One region of the Kitasatospora sp. NPDC002040 genome, then DNA from elsewhere that is predicted to be linked to it. Evidence: predicted binding sites of a transcription regulator. Region 1 holds the regulator's gene; each other region holds the start of a gene.
The links. The regulator HrcA, encoded in region 1, represses chaperone genes, less so after heat shock. The targets are predictions, from matches to a motif close to TTNGCACTCNGNNNNNCNGAGTGCNAA.

Region 1 (2,264 bases):
ACGGTGCCGAAGCCCTGGCACTGCGGGCAGGGGCGCGAGGTCATGACCTGGCCCAGGAAGGACCGGGTGACCTGGGAGACCTCGCCCTTGCCGCGGCACATGTCACAGGTCTGCGCCGAGGTGCCGGGGGCCGCGCCCTCGCCGGAGCAGGTGGTGCAGGTGACGGCGGTGTCGACCTGGAGTTCCTTGGTGGTGCCGAACGCGGCCTCCTCCAGGGTGATCTCCAGCCGGATCATCGCGTCCTGCCCGCGCCGGGTGCGCGAGCGCGGGCCGCGCTGACCGGAGGCCGCGCCGAAGAACGCGTCCATGATGTCGGAGAAGCCGAAGCCCGCCGCGCCCGCGCCGAAGCCGCCCGCGCCGCCGCCGTTGGGCGACAGGGGGTCGCCGCCGAGGTCGTAGACCTGGCGCTTGGCCGGGTCCGAGAGTACCTCGTAGGCGGCGTTGATCTCCTTGAACCGCTCCTGCGTCTTCGGGTCCGGGTTGACGTCTGGGTGCAGTTCGCGGGCAAGGCGTCGAAACGCCTTCTTGATCTCGTCCTGCCCCGCATCCCGTCGGACGCCGAGTACCGCGTAGTAGTCCGTGGCCACCAAATGCTCCGCTTGTTCCGCCTCTAGAAGTGCTGCGACTGGTCTGACAGTGCTCTGTTTAGGACTCGGCCAGGATCTGGCCCACGTACCGTGCGACCGCTCGCACCGCCCCCATTGTGCCCGGGTAGTCCATCCGGGTCGGTCCGATCACGCCCAGCTTCGCGACACTCTGATCGCCCGAACCGTAACCGACCGAGACCACGGAGGTGGAATTGAGCCCCTCATAGGCGTTCTCGTGCCCGATCCGGACCGTCATCCCCGCGTCCGCCGTCTCACCCAGGAGGCGGAGCAGGACGACCTGCTCCTCCAGGGCTTCCAGCACCGGCTGGATGGTGAGCGGGAAGTCGTGGCCGAAGCGGGTCAGGTTGGCCGTGCCGGCCAGCATGATCCGCTCCTCGTTCTGCTCGGCCAGCGTCTCGAAGAGGGTGGCCAGCACGGTGCTGACGGTGGGCCGGTCGGCGGGCTCGAAAGCCGCCGGCAGATCCTCCAGCAGGCCGGGCACCTCGGGCAGCGGCCGACCGACCGCCTGGGTGTTGAGCTTGGCCCGCAGGTCCGCCAGCACCGTCTCGCCGACCGCCCCGGGGCAGTCGACCATCCGCTGCTCGACCCGGCCGGTGTTGGTGATCAGGACCAGCATCACCTTCAAGGGGGCCAGCGCGACCAGCTCGACGTGACGGACCGTCGACCGGGACAGCGAGGGGTACTGGACCACCGCGACCTGCCGGGTCAGCTGCGCGAGCAGCCGGACCGTACGGGCCACCGTGTCGTCCAGGTCCACCGCGCCGTCCAGGAAGTGCCGGATCGCCCGGCGCTCCGGAGCGGTCATCGGCTTGACCTCGGCCAGCCGGTCGACGAACAGCCGGTACCCCTTGTCGGTGGGGATCCGGCCCGCGCTGGTGTGCGGCTGGTGGATGTAGCCGTCCTCCTCCAGGGCCGCCATGTCGTTGCGCACGGTGGCCGGGGAGACGCCGAGGTTGTGCCGCTCGACCAGGGCCTTGGAGCCGACCGGCTCCTCGGTGCCGACGTAGTCCTGGACGATCGCGCGCAGCACCGCGAGCTTGCGGTCGTCCAACGGCCGCTCGCTGTACATGGCCACGCACCTCCGTCTTCGCTTCGTCCTGCCCGGGTCCTTCTCCCTGGCACTCAGCTGGGCAGAGTGCCAGGACAGTACCTGCCAGTGTAAGGCCCGGGTCCGACCGCAGGAACGGTGCCGCCTGGTGATCCTTGTCCCTGTGTCACCTGTGGCGTCCGCCGATTGCCCGTGGCAAGTGGCAGCATCGAAAGCGACGGACCAGGACAAAAGGAGCAGCCATGTCGCCAGGCCAGCACTCCCGCTTCGCACCCGACCGCGGACTGACCAGCCGGATGGTCGTCACCATGTTCGTGATCGGGCTGCTCTACGTCGGCTTCACCGGGCTGTTGATAGTCCTGTTGCGCGGGGCCTGGCCGTTGGTGGTGCTGATCTCCGGCGGGCTCTTCGTGGCCCAGTTCTGGTTCAGCGACAAAATCACCCAGCGGGCCATGGGCGCCCAGGAGGTGACCCCCGAGCAGTTCCCCCAACTGCACGGCACCATCGACCGGTTGTGCGCCCTGGCCGATATGCCCAAACCCCGGGTCGCGGTGACCGACACCGACATGCCGAACGCCTTCGCGACCGGCCGCAACCCCGAACGGGCG
Region 2 (2,264 bases), on a different contig from region 1:
CGGATCTTGTTCACGACCAGGGTCGACAGGGCCTCGCCCTCGACGTCCTCGGCGATGATGACGAGCGGCTTGCCGCTCTGCATGACCTTCTCCAGCAGCGGCAGCAGGTCCTTGACCGAGCCGATCTTGGAGTTGGCGATCAGGATGTACGGGTCCTCGAACGAGGTCTCCATACGCTCCAGGTCGGTGGCGAAGTACGCCGAGATGTAGCCCTTGTCGAAGCGCATGCCCTCGGTGAGCTCGAGCTCGAGACCGAAGGTGTTGCTCTCCTCGACGGTGATGACGCCTTCCTTGCCGACCTTGTCCATCGCCTCGGCGATGAGCTCGCCGATCTGGGTGTCGGCGGCCGAGATGGAGGCGGTGGCAGCGATCTGCTCCTTGGTCTCCACCTCCTTGGCCTGGGCGAGGAGCTGGTCCGAGACGGCGATGACGGCCTTCTCGATACCGCGCTTCAGGGCCATCGGGTTGGCGCCGGCCGCGACGTTGCGCAGACCCTCGCGCACGAGCGCCTGGGCCAGCACGGTGGCGGTGGTGGTGCCGTCGCCCGCGACGTCGTCGGTCTTCTTGGCGACCTCCTTGACGAGCTCGGCACCGATCTTCTCGTACGGGTCCTCGAGCTCGATCTCCTTGGCGATGGAGACGCCGTCGTTCGTGATCGTGGGGGCGCCCCACTTCTTCTCAAGGACAACGTTGCGGCCCTTGGGGCCGAGCGTCACCTTGACGGCGTCGGCAAGCTGGTTCATGCCACGCTCAAGGCCGCGGCGAGCTTCCTCGTCAAACGCGATGATCTTGGCCATCGGAAGTGGTCCTCCAGGACACGGTCGACTGCACCGGACCGAGGGGCGCCCGCGACGGACGGCCCTGGTGTGCGGGGGTCTTGTCCCCTACCGCTCCCGGGGGCCTCACCGACCCGGTCCGTTGTCACTCTCATGCTGCGAGTGCTAACGCCAATGATTAGCACTCTCGGGTATCGAGTGCAAGCCCCGACGTGGTAGTGCCGTGTCGGCGGACGCCCTGGAACGGCAGCAGGCCCGGACGACGGAGTGTCGTTCGGGCCTGCGGACGAAGCAGGTGACTGCCAGCTCGTGCCGAGCCGAGGTTCCGAGGTTCGGAAAGGTCAGACCGCCGCGCGGACCATGTCCGCCTGCGGGCCCTTCTGTCCCTGGGAGATCTCGAACTCGACCCGCTGGCCCTCCTCGAGGGTGCGGTAGCCGTCCATCTGGATCGCGCTGTAGTGGACGAACACGTCCGCACCACCGTCGACCGCGATGAAGCCGTACCCCTTCTCCGCGTTGAACCACTTGACGGTGCCCTGAGCCATTCCGAACTCCCCTTGTGCTGTGCTGGCCCTTCGCGGGCCCGCAGGGATGCGGGCCCAGGTCTGAACAGGCACGCCCGAGGGAACCCCCCCTGGGCGCAGCCGTGCACGCCGCAAGCGCCCCACCGGGCCACGGTGAGGTGGTCCGGTCGACGGGTGAATGCGTCGATCGCGGCTGAATGTATCCGGACAGACGCCCTCTGCAACAGGGCCAACCTTGCCGAATTCACCGGAAGGCGAAGCGGATATCACGGGAGGAAAGCCGCACAGCGTCGCAATTCACTCCGGGCATAGCGGACTCATCACCGCAAAATGCGGCCAGATTTCTGACACTTGCCTGTCATCTTCCGTCTCACACTGTCCGACGGACGTCTCAGCGGCCGGACGGGCCTTGCGTACGCGATCCGCCGGCGGTGCACGGGAAGGGCGGCGGGGAGAACGGGATTCGCCGACTTCCGTCGCACTCTACTCTCTCGGGCGGGAGGGGATTTCCACCCGGACAAGCGGCGAGCCGCCGCCGGAACCGGAAATAGGGATTCCGGTTCGGCGGCGGCTCGGCCGCATTACTCGGGGTGCCGAAAGTCAGCAGCCGCCGGCCACGGCCGGAATGATCGAGATGCTGGCGCCGTCCTTGATCTCGGTCTCCAGGCCCTCGGCGAAACGCACGTCGTCGTCGTTCACGTACACGTTGACGAAGCGGCGGAGCTTGCCCGCGTCGTCCAGCACCCGGGCGGCGATGCCGGGGTGGTTGGCCTCCAGGTCGGCGATCACGGCGGCCAGGGTGGCGCCCTCGGCGGCCACCTCGGCGGTGCCGCCGGTGTAGGTGCGCAGGATGGTCGGGATGCGGACGGTGGCGCTCATGCGCGGGCTCCTAGCGGGGAGGGGGAGGGGATCAGGCGGAGGCGAGACCGGCGGCGCGGAACGATTCCAGCGTCGGGCGGATGGT
Region 3 (2,264 bases), on a different contig from region 1:
GTGGCCTGCTCGACCCCGTTCGGGGTGAAGTACATCGCGTCCGCGTCGTCGCCGAACTTGGCCCGGGCCCGCTGCCGCAGCCCGGCCTGCGCGAGCGCGGCCCGGACCAGCTCGGCCGGGTGCTGCTTGCGCAGCCGGGTGGCCAGCACCAGCTCCTCACCGGGCCTGAACTCCCGCAGCTCGGCCAGCAGGGCCTGTCCCTGGTCGGTCAGCAGGGCCCGGAACGATTCGATCTCCACGGGGCCATTGTGCCGCTCGGGGGCGGGGCGTCCGCCCGGCTCCGGCTCCGTCCCCGGGACCGGAGGGTCAGTTGCACCGGCCGCTGCCGCTGAAGCAGGGGTGGTAGTCCGAGGGCAGCGGGGCGGGCTTGGGCGGCGGGGTGTTCCGCTGCTCCTGGACCTGGGCGACCCCGACGAGCAGTAGCACCGCGGCGAGCAGCAGCCCGTGCAGCACGGCGGTCACCCGGAGCCGGCCGTACCAGGCGAAGCCGGTGACCAGCAGCAGCCAGAGCGCCAGTGCGCCGACGGTCAGCACCGGCACCCAGTCGTACGGCGGCGGCGGGGGAGGGAGGGCGGAGGAGCCCGTCGGCTTGACCCCGGAGGAGGAGGCGGCCCAGGCGCGCAGGCCCAGCGTGAGCCCCGCGTAGAACGCTCCGCCGACCGAGAGCAGCAGGAGCAGGAACGCCGACACCAGGTCGGTCGCGAGGTCGGGGCGGGGGCGCTCGGCAGCGGGCATGACGGCAATTCTGCCCACCGGGAGCGGCCTCGCACATGAGTACCGGTACTCGTTTCCGGCGGTTCTCCGAGCCACGCCGTTGGCACTCTGGTTGACTGAGTGCTAACGGCCGCCTATGGTCGTTCCTGGCACTCCCCACCGGGTGAGTGCTAACGCGATGAAGCGAGTCTGACCCCCGCGACGGCAGACCCGTACTCATCGCCACCTACCTGAAGAACAACCCCGTAATCTCCGAAGGGGAGCTCGGACGTGACCGCCAGCAGCAAGGTTGCCATCAAGCCGCTCGAGGACCGCATCGTGGTCCAGCCGCTCGACGCCGAGACCACCACGGCCTCCGGCCTGGTTATCCCGGACACCGCCAAGGAGAAGCCCCAGGAGGGCGTCGTCCTGGCCGTCGGCCCGGGTCGCTTCGAGGACGGCCAGCGTCTCCCGTTGGACGTCGCCGTCGGCGACATCGTCCTGTACTCGAAGTACGGCGGCACCGAGGTCAAGTACCAGGGTGAGGAATACCTGGTTCTCTCGGCGCGCGACGTTCTCGCCATCATCGAGAAGTAAGACGTACCAGCCCGCCCCGGATTCTTGTCACCAGTGACAGGGGCCCGGGGCGCGGTTGTTGGCTCACGCCGTCGTCAGTAGACCCCTTTAGGAAACGGAATCATGCCGAAGATCCTGCAGTTCGACGAGGACGCCCGCCGCTCGCTCGAGCGTGGCGTGAACAAGCTGGCCGACACCGTCAAGGTGACCATCGGTCCCAAGGGCCGCAACGTCGTCATCGACAAGAAGTTCGGCGCGCCGACCATCACCAACGACGGTGTCACCATCGCCCGTGAGGTCGAGCTGGACGACCCGTACGAGAACCTTGGCGCGCAGCTGGTCAAGGAGGTCGCGACCAAGACCAACGACGTCGCGGGCGACGGCACCACCACCGCCACCGTGCTGGCCCAGGCCCTGGTCAACGAGGGTCTCCGGAACGTCGCCGCCGGCGCCGGCCCGGCCGCCCTGAAGAAGGGCATCGACAAGGCCGTCGCCGCCGTCTCCGCGCACCTGCTCGCCAGCGCGCGTGAGATCGAGGGCAAGGAGGACGTGGCCGCCGTCGCGTCCCTGTCCGCCCAGGACCAGCAGGTCGGCGACCTGATCGCCGAGGCGATCGACAAGGTCGGCAAGGACGGTGTCATCACCGTCGAGGAGTCGAACACCTTCGGCGTGGAGCTCGACTTCACCGAGGGCATGCAGTTCGACAAGGGCTACCTGTCGCCGTACTTCGTCACCGACGCCGAGCGTCAGGAAGCGGTCCTCGAGGACCCGTACATCCTGATCAACCAGGGCAAGATCTCCTCCATCCAGGAGCTCCTCCCGCTGCTCGAGAAGATCCTGCAGGGCGGCACCTCCAAGCCGCTGCTGATCATCGCCGAGGACGTCGACGGCGAGGCGCTCTCCACCCTGGTGGTCAACAAGATCCGCGGCACCTTCAACGCCGTCGCGGTGAAGGCCCCCGGCTTCGGCGACCGCCGCAAGGCCATCCTCGGCGA

Region 2: groL (chaperonin GroEL) is a predicted target of HrcA. The motif match lies at 955-981, and genes of this name have one in related genera.
Region 3: groES (co-chaperone GroES) is a predicted target of HrcA. The motif match lies at 815-841, and genes of this name have one in related genera.

The regions. Positions count from the first base shown of each region.
Region 1 is NZ_JBEOXV010000004.1:298,062-300,325, forward strand. Features, by position in the region: gene dnaJ (molecular chaperone DnaJ) at 1-587, opposite strand, end outside; gene hrcA (heat-inducible transcriptional repressor HrcA) at 646-1,677, opposite strand; gene htpX (zinc metalloprotease HtpX) at 1,899-2,264, shown strand, end outside.
Region 2 is NZ_JBEOXV010000009.1:86,987-89,250, reverse strand. Features, by position in the region: gene groL (chaperonin GroEL) at 1-797, opposite strand, end outside; gene ABT118_RS20730 (cold-shock protein) at 1,118-1,321, opposite strand; gene ABT118_RS20725 (ubiquitin-like small modifier protein 1) at 1,901-2,179, opposite strand; gene thrC (threonine synthase) at 2,211-2,264, opposite strand, start outside.
Region 3 is NZ_JBEOXV010000001.1:929,433-931,696, forward strand. Features, by position in the region: gene ABT118_RS04550 (class I SAM-dependent methyltransferase) at 1-239, opposite strand, end outside; gene ABT118_RS04555 (DUF6234 family protein) at 307-735, opposite strand; gene groES (co-chaperone GroES) at 985-1,290, shown strand; gene groL (chaperonin GroEL) at 1,393-2,264, shown strand, end outside.